Regions from separate parts of the Bradyrhizobium elkanii USDA 76 genome, predicted to be linked through region 2. Evidence: riboswitches for the same ligand, from Rfam matches in the RefSeq annotation. Region 2 holds a riboswitch; each other region holds the start of a gene.
The links. A riboswitch is a leader RNA that binds a small molecule or an ion and turns the genes downstream of it on or off. The one in region 2 is predicted to bind cobalamin.
Positions count from the first base shown of each region.

Region 1: linked by a shared signal. The riboswitch ahead of JEY66_RS40830 (TonB-dependent receptor) and the one ahead of JEY66_RS35580 (ribonucleoside-diphosphate reductase subunit alpha) in region 2 are both predicted to bind cobalamin.
Region 3: linked by a shared signal. The riboswitch ahead of JEY66_RS29160 (DUF1636 family protein) and the one ahead of JEY66_RS35580 (ribonucleoside-diphosphate reductase subunit alpha) in region 2 are both predicted to bind cobalamin.

Region 1 is NZ_CP066356.1:8,596,264-8,601,258, forward strand. Features, by position in the region: gene JEY66_RS40815 (ABC transporter substrate-binding protein) at 1-496, opposite strand, end outside; gene JEY66_RS40820 (ABC transporter ATP-binding protein) at 703-1,476, opposite strand; gene JEY66_RS40825 (FecCD family ABC transporter permease) at 1,473-2,516, opposite strand; cobalamin riboswitch at 2,629-2,826, shown strand; gene JEY66_RS40830 (TonB-dependent receptor) at 2,936-4,995, shown strand, end outside.
Region 2 is NZ_CP066356.1:7,507,085-7,512,079, forward strand. Features, by position in the region: gene JEY66_RS35570 (hypothetical protein) at 1-102, opposite strand, end outside; gene JEY66_RS35575 (ribonucleotide-diphosphate reductase subunit beta) at 199-1,272, opposite strand; gene JEY66_RS35580 (ribonucleoside-diphosphate reductase subunit alpha) at 1,263-3,092, opposite strand; cobalamin riboswitch at 3,304-3,519, opposite strand; gene JEY66_RS35585 (hypothetical protein) at 3,921-4,853, opposite strand.
Region 3 is NZ_CP066356.1:6,010,579-6,015,573, forward strand. Features, by position in the region: gene cobN (cobaltochelatase subunit CobN) at 1-1,930, opposite strand, end outside; gene cobW (cobalamin biosynthesis protein CobW) at 1,930-2,964, opposite strand; gene JEY66_RS29160 (DUF1636 family protein) at 2,961-3,335, opposite strand; cobalamin riboswitch at 3,429-3,643, opposite strand; gene cobO (cob(I)yrinic acid a,c-diamide adenosyltransferase) at 3,680-4,333, shown strand; gene JEY66_RS29170 (cobyric acid synthase) at 4,345-4,995, shown strand, end outside.

The DNA.
Region 1 (4,995 bases), 1.1 Mb from region 2:
GCACAAAGCCGCGTCGCTCCAGCGGCAGCACGCGATAATGATGCGCGCTTGCCGCCGCCCGCGCCCGGGCGGTGGCCGCATCGAGGCGCGCGATCTCGGCTTCCGCGCGATCGGGATGCTGCACCACATCGCCCATCGCGCGGATCTGGTCCTTCACTTCGTCCAGCGTGCGCGGCACCGTGAATTCGACGAGGTGCAGCCCGTTGGCCTTCAACAGGTCGCGCGTCGCGCGCTTGTCGAACAGGCTGACCACGACGAGGTCGGGCTTGAGCAGCAGCACGTCCTCGGCTTCGCCGGACAGACGCGGAAAGTTTCGCGCCTTCTCCGCGGCCCAGGATTGCCAGGCATCGCGCGAGAAGCGGCTGAGGCCGATGATCTGGTCCGGATCAGCCAGCGACAGCACGAGCTGGTCGCCGCAGACATTCATGGAGGCGATGCGCGGTCCGGCGGCAAATGAGATGCTCACCGGCATGAACCAAGCAAGAACCGAAAACATAAGCGCAAAACAGTGTGAAGCGAGATGGCTGCCACGCTGACGCTGAGCCCCCTCTCCCGCTTGCGGGGGAGGGTCGGGGTCGGGGTCGTCCCGCAATGAACACTCTTTGAGTGGAGAGAGCCCCCACCCGCTGCGCTCTTCGAGCGCAGCGACCTCCCCCGCAAGCGGGAGAGGTGAACTGAGCTCGTGGTGAGGCCGCGGCCTCATCACACGTCCGCCCACGGCACGATGACGGCTTCGCGCTGAAATTCGGCACGATAGGCGCTGACCCGGAACACGCTGGCGAGGACGCTCTCCGACAGTGCCTCGACAGGCGCGCCTTGCGCGGCCAGCCGTCCCTCCGCGAGCACCAGAACATGATCGGCGAAGCGCGCGGCGAGTCCGAGATCGTGCGTCACCACGATGACCAGCACGCCGGTGTCGGCGACGTTGCGCAGCTTCTGCATCACGTCGATCTGGTGGCGCGGATCGAGCGAGGCGGTCGGCTCGTCGGCGAGGATCACCGGCGCCTCCACCGCGAGCACCCGGGCCAGCGCGACGCGGCTGCGCTCGCCGCCGGAGAGTTCGGTGACGCGGCGATCGCTGAATTCAGTGACGTCGACCGCCTGCATCGCGCGCAGCACCGCCTCCATATCCGTCTGCGACAGCCGCGCCGGATCGGTCGCGCCGTGCGGGTAGCGGCCGAGCGCGACGATGTCGCGTGCCGGCAGCGGCCAGTGCACCATGTGGCCCTGCGGCAGATAGGCGAAGCGCTTCGCACGCTCGCGCAGCGGCAGCGACGCCAGCGGATCGCCGCCGATCCGGATCTCGCCGCCCGACGGGATCAGCCCGGCCAGTGCGCGCAGCAGCGTGGTCTTGCCGGCGCCGTTCGGCCCGACCAGCGCGACCAGATGGCCCGATGGCAGCGACAGCGAGACATCGTGCAGCACCTTGCGGCTGCCGAGCGAGGCATTGAGAGCAGCGGCGGAGAGCAGCGTCATGCCACGCCTCCGCCGAGCGCGCGACGTTCGCGCATGATCAGATAGAGGAAGAACGGCACGCCGATGATCGAGGTCAGCACGCCGACCTTGATGTCCGAGGTCGAGGGGATAATGCGCACCGCGATATCGGCGGCGAGCAGCAGCGCCGAGCCGGTGAGCGCGCTCGGCACCAACAGCCGCGCCGGATCGTGACCGATCAGCGGACGCATCAGATGCGGCGCGACGAGCCCGATGAAGCCGATCGTGCCTGTCACCGCGACCGCGCCGCCGACGCCGAGCGCCACGCCCGTGATGACGAGGAGCCGCAACCGTCCGACATCGACGCCGAGGCTCTGCGCCGCCTCCTCGCCAAGCGTCAGCGCGCGGAAGGCGCTCGCCTGGCTGAGCAGGATGGCGGCGCCCGCGACGATGAAAGGCAGTGCCAGCGCCACGTGCTGGAAGCTGCGGTCCTCCAGCGAGCCGAGCAGCCAGAACGCGATCTCCAGCACCACGAACGGATTGCTCGAGAGATTCATCACCAGCGCCGTCGCCGCCCCCGCAAAGCTCGAGATCGCGAGCCCGGCGAGGATCAGGATCAAGAGCCCGGCATTGCGGCCGGCGATCGCAAGCAGCGCGAACACGGAGCCGAAGGCGGCGATGATCGCCACCACCGGCAGCGCGTAGGAGCGCACATCGGCGAGGCCCAGCGCGATCACCAGCACCGCGCCGAAGGCCGCCGATTGCGGCGCGCCGAACAGCGACGGCGAGGCCAGCGGATTGCGCAGCAGCCCCTGCAGCGCCGCACCCGACAGCCCGAGAATAGCGCCGATCGCGAATGCCAGGATGGTGCGCGGCAGGCGGATCTCGCGCACGATCACCTGCGCCACATCGCTGCCGCCGCCGAACAGCGCCTCGATCACCGCAAGCGGCGACAGCCGCACCGGCCCGATGCCGAGCGAGATCAGCAGCAGCAGGACCACGAGCGCGAGCAACGCCGCGGTGGCGCCCCACCGGCGCCGCGCCGCGACCTCGGCCGCCAAGGCAAAATCCTGCACGCTCATTGAATCCATGCTCTTACAGCGATCGCCGTGGCAGACAAGCGACACTCGACAAAAACCGTGGCCGCCCGGCCGCCGCCCGACTTCCGCCGGATTGACTTTGCTGCCCGGCCGAACCCTAGATGAACATGACGGTTCTTTCATGAGATGAAAAGGGAATGCGGTGCGGGGAAACTTCCCCAACGCCGCGGCTGCCCCCGCAACTGTATGCGGTGAATCCTTCGTCACAGGCCACTGGGAATCTCGGTCCTGGGAAGGCGACGAAGGGTAACGACCCGCGAGCCAGGAGACCTGCCGTCAGCCGTGGTCACACGCGAGGATGCCGGTCGGGGAGTACAGGCATGAGCTTCACCTGATGCCGTGAGCACGATGGTGAGACTGGTTCGCGGTGACGTGCCACTGACGTTGCCGAGGCCTCGCTTATGTTCTCCTTCCCTTTTCATCGGCGGCACCGCGCGCTTCTGCTCGCGTCGACGGTGATCGCGCCGGCTATCCTTGTCCCCGCCGCGCGGGCGCAGCAGGCGCCCGCTCCCGATCAGCTGCCGGCGATCGAAGTCACCAAGCCGGGCGACCAGAACGTCACGCGCGCCAGGCCGGCCGCAGACGAAGCGCCGGCGCCGCGCCGCCCGGCGCCGGGCACCACGCAGAGTAACAATACGGGCAGCGGCAGCGGATCTGGCACGACAGGGACCGGCGTGGCCAACGGAACGGGTGGCGCTGGCGGCGGCCGCCAGTTCGCCGGCATTGTCGGCTCCTCCTCGGCCGTGATCACCGCCAACGACATCGCGCATTCGCCGGTGCAGTCGCTGCCCGAGATCCTCGCGCAGGTGCCGGGCGTGCAGCTGCAAACGCCCTATGGCGGGCCGAACGGCGCCAAGACCTCGGTCGACCTGCGCGGCTTCGGCGCATTCGCGACCGACAATACCCTTTTCCTGCTCAACGGCCGCCGCCTTAACGACGTCGACAAGGCCGGCTTCGACCTCACCACGATCCCGCTCGATTCCATCGAGCGAATCGAGATCACGCGCGGCAACAGCGGCGCCGTGCTTTACGGCGACAACGCGGTGGGCGGCGTCGTCAACATCATCACCAAGACCGGCGTCGGCGGCCCGCCGACGACGATGCGGGCCGAGGCCGGAATCGGCTCGTTCAACACCCGCATGGCCGCGGTCTCCGCGGCGCTCAATTCCGGACCGTGGTCCACCTCACTCTACGGCAACGGCATCAAATCCGACGGCTACCGCGTCAACAATGCGCTCGACCAGCGCAACGCGGTCGGCAACATCAACTACACCACGCCTGATCTCACCGCCTTCCTCACCGTCACCGGCAGCGACCAGAAGCTCGGCCTGCCCGGCGGACGGCTGGTCGATCCGTCGATCGGCGTCAACGAGCTGCTCACCGATCGCCGCGGCGCCGCGACGCCCTTCGACTACGCCAACCAGCAGACCGCGAGCATCACCGCCGGCTTCACCAGGACGCTGATCAACGGCGTCGACCTGATCGTCGACGGCGGCTGGCGACAGCGCGAGACGCAGAGCGGCTTCTTCGGCACGGTGCCGACCATCAGCTTCGCTTCGACCTACAATGACGCCGCGCTGCAGACCTGGTCGCTCACGCCGCGGCTCAGCGTCAAGAATGTGATGCTGGGGATGCCGTCGACGATCCTGACCGGCATCGACTATTACGATTCGACTTTCCGCGAGGCGCGCGGCGCCTATCGGGGCGTCGACCCGTTCCACATCTACAATATCGAGCAGCAGTCCGTGGCCGGCTACTGGCAGCACACGATCGGCGTGCTGCCGACGACCGACTTCTCCTACGGCGCGCGCGTGCAGAACACCAGCGTCTCGGCGCGCGATCGCTACGACCCGAACGCGCCGTTCGCGTTCGACGCGCAGGCGGCACCGCTCGACAGCAACGAGACGCAATACGCGCTGCATGTCGGTGTCGAGCATCGCCTGACCGACACCTTCTCGGTGTTCGGCCGCGCGGCGCGCGCATTCCGCACGCCTGATGTCGACGAACGCGTCGCGTCGGGTCCGTCATTCGACCCGCTGACCTTCGCCCCGATCCCGCAGACGTTCCAGCTCAAGACCCAGACCTCGCAGGACGTCGAGGGCGGCTTTCGCGTCAGGACCAACCGCTTCCAGGTCCAGACCAGCGTCTATCTGATGGATCTCGAGAACGAGATCCATTTCAACCCGGTGCTGTTCTTCAACACCAACCTCGACCCCACCCGCCGCTATGGCTCGGAGACCAGCGCGGCGCTCAAGGTCAGCGACAGCGTCACCCTGCGCGGCGGCATGGCGATCACCCGCGCGGTCTTCCGCGAAGGCATCTGGGCCGGCAACGACGTGCCGCTGGTGTCGCGCTACACCGGCAATCTCGGCGTGACCTGGAATATCTGGCAGAACTATCTGGTGTTCGACGCCACGGTGCGGGCCTGGAGCTCGCGCATCATGGACAACGACCAGGCCAA
Region 2 (4,995 bases):
TTTTTGATGAACTCCGATACTGGCGGACACCTTAGGTGTGCTCAACACCTCCACTTTGGCACGTCCATCCCAAAGGCCCGCGACCATGATTTCGAGCGGCATAGATCAAGGTCCGCTGCGGCCCCGCAAGCAGCGGCAGAGCCGACTTTCGCAAACGTCCGAAAATGCGGGGGCGCTCCAAAGCGCCGTTCCGTCTGGCTACGTCCGGCCGAAAGCTGCCCACACCCCGTCTTCGCCGTCCCAGCTGCCGCGGCTCGCCGCCTTGGAGTACTCGGTGGCGCGCTGCTCGAAGAAATTAGCGTGCTCGACGCCATTGAGAATCTCGACGAGCCAAGGCAGCGGATGCGCCTTGAGCTGGGTGAACCCGCCCTCCTTGGCTTCGAAGAAGCCGAAGACCGGGGCAATCCGCAACTGGGTCAGTCGCCAGTCGGCGACATAGCGGACGTAAGTGTGGATCTGCTCAGGCCTCATGCCCTCGATCTTGCCGAGGCCGAAGGCGAGGTCGACGAAATTCTCCTCCAGCTTCACCATGGTTTTGGCGACGTCGACGATATCGTCACGGACGGAGCGCGTCACCGCGCCGGTTTCTCGGTTCCATTCGTGAAACAGCTTGATAATGCCCTCACAATGCAGGCTCTCGTCGCGAACCGACCAGCTTACGATCTGTCCCATGCCGTTCATCTTGTTGTGGCGGGGGAAATTGAGCAGCATCGCGAAGCTCGCGAACAACGCCATGCCTTCGGTGAAGGCGCCGAACATCGCCAAGGTCCTGGCGACATCGGCTACTGTGTCGACGCCGAACTCGTGCATGTAGTCCGCCTTGGCACGCATCTCGGAATAGCCGCGAAATGCCTCGAACTCGGTCTTGGGCATGCCGAGCGTTTTGAGCAGCAGCGCATAGGCGTCGATGTGGACCGTCTCCATATTAGTGAAGGCCGCCATCATCATCTGGACGGTGAGCGGCTGGAAGATCGGGATGTAGCGCTTAAGATAGTTATCGCCGACTTCGATGTCCGATTGGGTGAAGAAACGGAAGATCTGAGTGAGCAGCGCGCGCTCACTGTCGGTAACGCGGTCCGATGCCCAATCCTTGAGGTCGGCACCAAGCGGCACCTCCTCGCCCATCCAATGGGTCTGCTGCTGGCGCTTCCAGAACTCGTAAGCCCAGGCGTAGCGATCGACGTCATAGCTGCCGGTCGAGTCGAGGAGGCCGACGCACCGTTTGCCGATCAGTGTGCGCGGATCGACGGATGAGAGATCGATCACTGACATGCGAGGCACTCCTCATAGTCAGTGTGCCGCTGCGGCTGCGGCGGCGCCGCGTTGTCGCCGTCAGCGATGTTGCCGGCGAACGCCGCGCGCGAGATCGATTTTGAACGGCAGTAGTAGAGGCTCTTCACCCCGCGCTTCCATGCCGTCCAATGCAGCATGTGAAGGTCCCACTTATCGACGTCGGCCGGCAGATAGAGGTTAATCGACTGGCTCTGGCAAATGAACGCGGCGCGGTCGGCGGCAAGCTCGACGATCCAGCGCTGGTCGATTTCGAAGGCGGTGCGAAAGACCGCTTTTTCGTGTTCCGACAGGGTGTCGAGATGGGCGACTGAACCCTCGTGCGCGATGATCGACTGCCAGGTCGCCGAAGTATCTGCGCCCTTGGCGGCCAGCAGCTTGGCGAGATGCGGATTACGCACCGAGATGGCACCGGACAAGGTCTTATGGGTGTAGATGTTGGCCGGGATCGGCTCGACGCAAGCGCTAGTCCCGCCGCAGATGATGCTGATCGAGGCGGTTGGCGCGATCGCGATCTTATGGCTGAAGCGCGCCATCACACCGCGTTCCAGTGCATCCGGGCACGGCCCACGCTCGCGCGCGAGCGTCACGGATGCCGCGTCGGCATCGCGACGGATTTTCCGGAACATGTTCAGATTGAACGACTTGGCCACGACACTTTCCATCGGAATGCCCTTGGCCTGCAGGAACGAATGGAAGCCCATGACGCCGAGGCCGACGGAGCGCTCACGCAAGGCGGCGTAGCGGGCACGCTTCATGCCGTCCGGCGCCACCGTGATGAAGTGGGTCAGCACGTTGTCGAGGAAGCGCATGACGTCCTCGATGAAGCCTGGCTTCTCATTCCACTGATCCCAGGTCTCGAGGTTGAGCGACGACAGGCAGCACACCGCGGTGCGCTCCTCGCCGCGATGATCGATGCCGGTCGGCAGGGTAATTTCGCTGCACAGGTTGGAGGTAGAGACCTTGAGGCCGAGCTCGCGCTGGTGCTTGGGGAGCGACCGGTTCACGGTGTCAATAAACAACAAGTAAGGCTCGCCGGTCTGCAGCCGGTTCTCCAGGATGCGTTGCCACAGTTGGCGGGCGTCGATCTCGCGGATGACATCGTTGGTCCTCGGGCTGCGCAGAGCGAACGCGGTGCCGGCGCCCACGGCACGCATGAACGCGTCGGTAACGTTGATCCCGTGGTGCAGGTTGAGACTCTTGCGGTTGAAGTCGCCGGACGCCTTGCGAATCTCGAGGAACTCCTCGATCTCGGGATGGTGGATATCGAGATAGACCGCCGCAGAGCCGCGCCGCAACGAGCCCTGGCTGATCGCCAATGTCAGGCCGTCCATGACGTGGATGAACGGGATGATACCCGAGGTAACGCCGCCCTTCACCTTCTCGCCGATCGAGCGAACGTTGCCCCAGTAGGTGCCGATGCCGCCGCCGTTAGAGGCAAGCCAGACATTCTCGTTCCAGGTGCCGACGATGCCTTCGAGCGAGTCCGACACCGAGTTAAGGAAGCATGAGATCGGCAGACCGCGCGTGGTGCCGCCGTTGGACAGCACCGGTGTGGCCGGCATGAACCACAGCCGAGACATCGCATCATAGAGACGTTGGGCATGCGCAACATCATCCGCGAAGGCGCAAGACACCCGCGCGAACATGTCCTGGAGCAATTCGCCGGCGAGCAGGTAACGGTCGGTCACCGTCAGCTTGCCGAACGGCGTCAACAGGTCGTCGCGCGTCCGATCGAGCTTGAGATCGGCCCGCCTTGGCGATGGAGCAAGGGGGCGCGGCAGCGGAGCCGGCGATGGCAAGACAAGACCCGACTCAGGCGGGGTAGGCCTTGCCTGCGCTGGGCGCGGCTGCACATGCGGCGGCTCAATGAGATGACCCTGCTGATCGAAATTGTAAGACGGCGACATCGGCAACCCCGCGATGTTGGGCGCGGGCCGGCGCGGACGACTTGCGAGGAATCCGGGCAAATGTCCCCGGCTGCAAGCGACCCACCGGGACACCCCGCCCGAGGACTTTCATTCGGTCGCGGCAGGTCTCCTGGCTCGCGGGTCACTGCGGCCATCGGCCTTCCCGGCGCTGTGTCGCGCCAGTGACCATGATGACAACCGCTCGCCGCTTACAGTTGCGGGGGCAGCCCCGGAGTTGCCGTTTTGGCGCACCGGGTTCCCTCTTAGCTTCCACCCTACAAGATGTGGGGAACGGAAGACCGTGACTGACTATAGATAGGTCTACGCGCCGGGATTCGTCAATTGGAGAGATCAAGATTTAGAAGGCAAAAACATACCGACCGCCCGGACCACTCTATCGCCGCTGTCACTTCTTGCTGCAGAGATGCCTTGGGCTGCCTTTCAGTTTCCGTTAAGCTTGCGCATAGTCGAGGAAATTCTGACCCACGTGTCGCATTGATGCGATCTATGAAACCGCGCGTCAGCAGAGAGGGAATTCGGCAAGGCGCTCTCCGATCTGAATCGCAGCGCTCGCCGCGACAAATGGCATCTGGACGAATCGTTATCCATCGTCGGCGAACAACATTGGCCCTGGCGCGCCTTCGACCAGAATGGCCTTGTTTTTCGACGTCTTGATCCAGCGCCGAAGAGACTCGCGCGCTGCACAGTGGTCCTTAACTGTCAGGGCTCCAGCGCAACGTGCAAGCCCTCGTTGCTTTCAACATGAACGTAACGGGGTCCAATCGGCCGTCCCCTGCCGCTGGCGACGGTGACAACGTCTTCCAGAGGCGTGGCCCGCGCATCCGCCTCTGGGCGAGACAAGATCAGATCCGCATGCAACAGCCCTTCTGATTCGAGGCCGGTCGCATCCACGCCAAGGGCCGCCAAGCTGGCCAAACAACTTTCAAACTCTTCAGCATCGCGAAAGCGACGCTGGATAAACGTCGCGCCGGTAAGACGTTCTGTCACAAGACCACGCTTTGCAAACGCTTCGGCCAACGATTCAAATGGGAACATTCGTAGCACAAAGGAGATGATCCATGGTTGCTTCTCTGTCGCATCGAGAATCTCGCTGAACGTCTTCTCGGTAACGTAGCCGATGCATCCGGTTGACATGATAACATCCACGGAGCGGAGAATGCGCGCGCTATCCGTCGATAGCGCCTCCTTTTCAAGGTCAGCGACGATGCCCTGCTCCAAGAGGCCAACACTCTTTGCATAGCTGATCGCCTGTACCGACACGTCGAGGCCGATAAAGCGCGCCAACCCGACATCAGGCCAGGCTGCATAAAAATTGCGATCGAGACTCACCAGTGTTTCAGAACTGATCGCCCTCATCTCACGCCGGGCGTAGCGGTGACGCAAGCCCCCGAAGGTCAGCGGAAAGCGATGCACTGCTGCGTTGATGCCGTATGAACATCCAACGTCGAGCACGACGGGCTTAAGGCCGGTTGCCGAAGCTTTCGCTGCCAGGATTTGGCGCACAACCGGCTCAGCCACGTCCGGAATCATATAATCTAGGTCTCCGAGGATCGAGAAATATGCCCTCGGATCATCAGAAGCATAAATATTATGGAATATAGCTTTAGACCGATTAATACGCGAAAAATCCATCCGCAACACAGTTCCTCCCATCTCATTTGCAAGCGAGTCGACGACAGTGCCTTCGTACTCGCCCGCACTTTGGTATACAGGTCGGTCTTACACCCGCCGATGCGACAGCAGAAGCGGCAAGCGGACAAGAGCATCCGCCTGC
Region 3 (4,995 bases), 1.5 Mb from region 2:
ACGCGGCGAGACCGAGATCGTCTTCCAGCCCGGCGATGCGGGCTTCGTCGCGGATCGCGGCGATCAGGCGCTGCCGCCGCGCCGGATCGAGGCCGTCGGCAGTCGAATACTCATCGAGCAAGCGTTCGAGACTGCGCAGGCCTTCCGGCACCGCGGCCTGCGCCAGCGGCGGCGGCAGATGGCCGATCGTCACGGCACCGATCCGGCGCTTGGCCTGAGCCGCCTCGCCGGGATCGTTGACGATGAAGGGATAGACGACGGGCAGATCGCCGGTCAGCGCTTCCGGCCAGCATGCTGACGATAGCGCAACCGACTTGCCGGGCAGCCATTCCAGCGTTCCGTGCGCGCCCATGTGGACCACGGCATCGATGCCCTGCTGCCTGAGCCACAGATAGAACGCGACATAGGCATGGCGCGGCGTGCGCGACAGATCGTGATAGTCGGCATCGCGATGAGTGACCTCGCCGCGCTCCGGCTGAACGGCGATGATCGACTTGCCGCTTTGAACCGCCGAGAAATGAAACGCGCCGTCACGGCATTCGGGATCGTCCTCCGGGGTGCCCCATGCGCGCGCAAGATCGTCCTGGAGCTGCAGCGGAAGACTGGAGAGCGCCGTGCGATACTCGGCTACGTCCCATGTCAGCCTCCGGTGCAGAAGGACGTCGCCAAGCGACCTCACCGGCGCCAGATCAAACCCCGCGCCCGCGAGATCGGCCAGCAGCGCCTCGACCGAAGCCAGCGCATCGAGGCCGACGGCATGCGCGATCTGATGCGGACGGCCCGGGTAGTTCGAGAGCACCAGCGCAAGCTGCTTCTTTTGCGCCGGTTTGCTGGCAAGCCGATGCCAGGCTGCGACGCGCGCGGCAATTGCAGCGACGCGCTCGGCGTCCGGTCGATGCGCAAGATGCGCGAATTGCAGCTCGGGATCGCGCTCACCAGGCGATTTGAAGCTCACGACGCCCGCGAACAGGCGGCCGTCGACCTCCGGCAGCACCACATGCATCGCGAGATCGCCGGGCGAGAGCCCGCGGAGCGACAAGGCCCAGTCCTCGCGCCGCGCCGTCGACAAAGCGACCTGGAACACCGGGCACGATGCAGCGTCGAACGGCGTCGTGCCGTCGTCACCGGCCGCGGAGAACGCGGTCGCATTGACGATGGCCGCTGGAACGCATTGCGCGAACTGGACACGCAGCCAATCGGCCACGCCCGCCGCCTTCAGCGAGGTGACGAACACGCCGTGCGCATCAAAACCCCTGTCGCGCAGTGCATCGATCAAGGCATCGACCGGCGCCGTGTCGCCGGCCGCGAGATAAGAACGATAAAACGTCACCAGCACGCGCGGCCGGCCGTCCGGTGCCGGCAACGCCGCGATGGCACCGCGCCGGGAATCGTAGACGCCGATCTCCGGAAGATCGATCTCGCCGACCACAGGCCCGGCATAAAGTCCGGACGCCAGCGCCAGTTGCGCGATCACGGCCTGCGCGGCAACGGGGCCGCCCTTGTCGCACAGCACCTTGAGACGGCGCAGCGTCGAGACCGGCAAGGTCGAGAATCCATCCAGCCGCAAATCGTCGCGACCATCGGCCGGCAGCACGACCAAGGCAATGCCGCGCTCCTTCGCCAGCCGATGCACCGCAGCCAGCCCGTATGACCAATAGGGCTCGCCGCCGATCAGCCGCACCAAAATGCCGCGGGCGTGCGAGAGCGTCCGCTCGATATAGGTATCGACCGACAGCGGATGGCGCAGCTCCGCGAGATTGGCGAGCCGCAGCGACGGCAACGCAGCGCGGCCGCGCCGCCAGCCGGCCGCGAAGGCAGCAAGATCGCTGTCGGAAAACGACAACACCACGAGATCGGCCGGATCCTGGCCGAGGTCCCTAGGCGTCGCGGTCTCCTCAAGGCCGCGGCTCTCGCGGAAGACGACGTGCATCAGACACCAAGCCGTGCCCTGATCGCGGCTTCATCGATGTCCGCATGTTCGCCGATCACGACGAGCTTCGACTGCCGCGCCCGTGCGCCCCAGGGCATGTCGAACTGATGCCGCACCCGTTCGCCGACCGATTGCACCAGCAGCCGCATCGGCTTGCCTTCGACCGCGATGTAGCCCTTGGCGCGCAGCACGTTCTGCTCACGCGCCAGTCCCTTGATCGAGGCGACCAGCGCGTCGACATCCGAAACTTCCGGAAGATCGATCACGACGGAATTGAAATCGTCGTGCTCGTGTTCCTCCTCGCCATCGTGATGCGACGGCCGCGCCGCGAGATCGTTTTCCGCCGCCGCCTCGAGGCCGAGGATCACGCGCGCGTCGATCGTGCCGTCGACGACGGGCAGCATCGGCACCTCGCGCGGCATCTCGGCCCCGATCACCGCTTTCGCTGCCTTGATCCCCTCCGCCCCGGCAAGGTCGGCCTTGGTCAGCAGCACGAGATCGGCGCAGGCAATCTGGTCCTCGAACACTTCGGACAGCGGCGTCTCGTGGTCGAGATTGTCGTCCGCTGCGCGCTGCGCGTCCACCGCGGCCGGATCAGGCGCAAACCGGCCGGCGGCGACAGCCTCCGCATCGGCCAGCGCGATCACGCCGTCGACCGTGATCCGCGAGCGGATCTCCGGCCAGTCGAACGCTTTCAACAGCGGCTTCGGCAGGGCGAGCCCCGAGGTCTCGATCACGATATGATCGGGCTTCACGTTCCGCGCCAGCAACTGCTCCATCGCCGGGATGAAATCGTCGGCGACCGTGCAGCAGATGCAGCCATTGGCGAGCTCGACGATGTTCTCGGCCGGGCAATTGGCGTCGGCGCACGACTTCAGGATGTCGCCATCGACGCCTTCGCTGCCGAATTCGTTGACCAGCACTGCGAGTTTCTTGCCGTTGGCATTGCGGATCAGATGCTGGATCAGCGTCGTCTTGCCGGAGCCGAGAAAGCCGGTCACGACGGTGACCGGAATTTTGGCGAGCGTGGTCATTCTGCGGCCTCCGGCACGACGGGAAGAGGTGGAATGCGGGCGAGCGATTGCTTGCGGAAGATATCCGGACGGCTGCGCCACGGCACGATGCCGTCAGGCGCCGCCGCATAGGCGGAGGCACCGGCGATCACATCCGCGGCATTATCAGCGGACAGTCGGCCGTAGACATAGGACCATCGCCCCGGCGCGCTGAGCGCGACCGAGCAACCCTGGCTGCAGGCCGACAGGCATGCGACGGGAACCAGATTGACGTCATCGGGCACGCCGGCCTCGACGAGCGCGGCATGCAGGCGCGCACCGGGCGCGAGCTCACCTTCCGCCGGCGTCTGGCCGGCGCGGCAGGTGATGCAGACATGGAGTGTAACGCTCATCGCCCTTCCTGGATTGACGGCGGGAGCGATGAGGCACACGAACCGATTTTGGACAGGTTCGTTCCCCGTCGCGGAACACCCCGTCCGCCGGTCTCACAACATGCTGCGTTGGCAGGTCTCCCGGCTTGCGGAGCAGGTTTTACCCTTCGATGCCCGCCTTCCCGACTCCATATGGAATCAGTGGCTTGGGCATCTCTCCGGTCACGGTCGCGGGGGCGGCTGCGCTTCGGGCGAACCTTGCGGTCATCGCCCTATCGCATTCCCTCTTCGCCTGTCGTAGGACAGGAACCAACGCAGGACCACCATTCGTCCAAGCCTCGCACTTGTCAAGCCGAAGGAACGTAATGACTTCAGATGGAAACGACGCTGCGGACGGCGCCATCGGCACCGATTCTTCGCTGGATGCGCGCCACGCGGACAAGATGGCGAAAAAGAAGGCCGCCCGCGACCGCATCATGGCGACCAAGAGCGGCGAAAAGGGTCTGATCATCGTCCATACCGGCGCCGGCAAAGGAAAATCCTCCTCCGCCTTCGGCATGATCGTGCGCTGCGTGGCGCACGGCTTTCCCTGCGCCGTGGTGCAGTTCATCAAGGGCGCCTGGGATACCGGCGAGCGCCGCCTGCTTACCGGGCATTTCGGCGATCTCTGTCAGTTTCACGCGATGGGCGAAGGCTTTACCTGGGAGACGCAGGATCGCGCCCGCGACATCGCGGCAGCGCAAGCGGGCTGGGAGAAGGCCAAGCAGCTGATCGCAGACCCGAGCCTGCGCATGGTCGTGCTCGACGAGATCAACATCGCGCTACGCTACGATTATCTCGCGATCGCCGATGTCGTCGACTTCCTGACGACGTCGAAGCCGCCGATGACCCATGTCGTGCTCACCGGGCGCAACGCCAAGGACGAACTGATCGAGATCGCCGATCTCGTCACCGAGATGACGCTGGTGAAGCATCCGTTCCGCTCCGGCATCAAGGCCCAGCCAGGCGTCGAGTTCTGACAGACAGCACCATGGGGCGCGCATTGATGATCCAGGGAGCCGGCTCGGACGTGGGCAAATCGCTCATCGTCGCCGGCCTTGCGCGCGCGGCCAGACGGCGCGGCCTGCGCGTGCTGCCGTTCAAGCCGCAGAACATGTCGAACAATGCGGCCGTGACCGTCGACGGCGGCGAGATCGGCCGCGCGCAGGCCGTGCAGGCGCTTGCCGCCGGCGTCGAGCCGCACACCGACATGAACCCGGTGCTGCTCAAGCCCGAGAGCGATGTCGGCGCCCAGATCATCGTGCACGGCAAACGGATCGCCACCGCACGCGCGCGCGAATATGCCGGCATGAAACCGTCGCTGATGGGCGCGGTGCTGGAGAGTTTTGCGCGCCTGAAGCAGCGCGCCGATCTGGTGCTGGTGGAGGGCGCCGGCAGCCCCGCCGAGGTCAACTTACGCAAAGCCGACATCGCCAATATGGGCTTTGCACGCCGGGCCGACGTGCCGGTGGTGCTGGTCGGCGACATCGACCGCGGCGGCGTGATCGCGCAGCTCGTCGGCATCAAGACGGTGATCGATCCTGATGATGCCGCGATGATCCAGGGCTTTGTCATCAACAAATTCCGCGGCGATCCGACATTGTTCGACGACGGCTACCGCCTGATCGAAGCCCGCACCGCC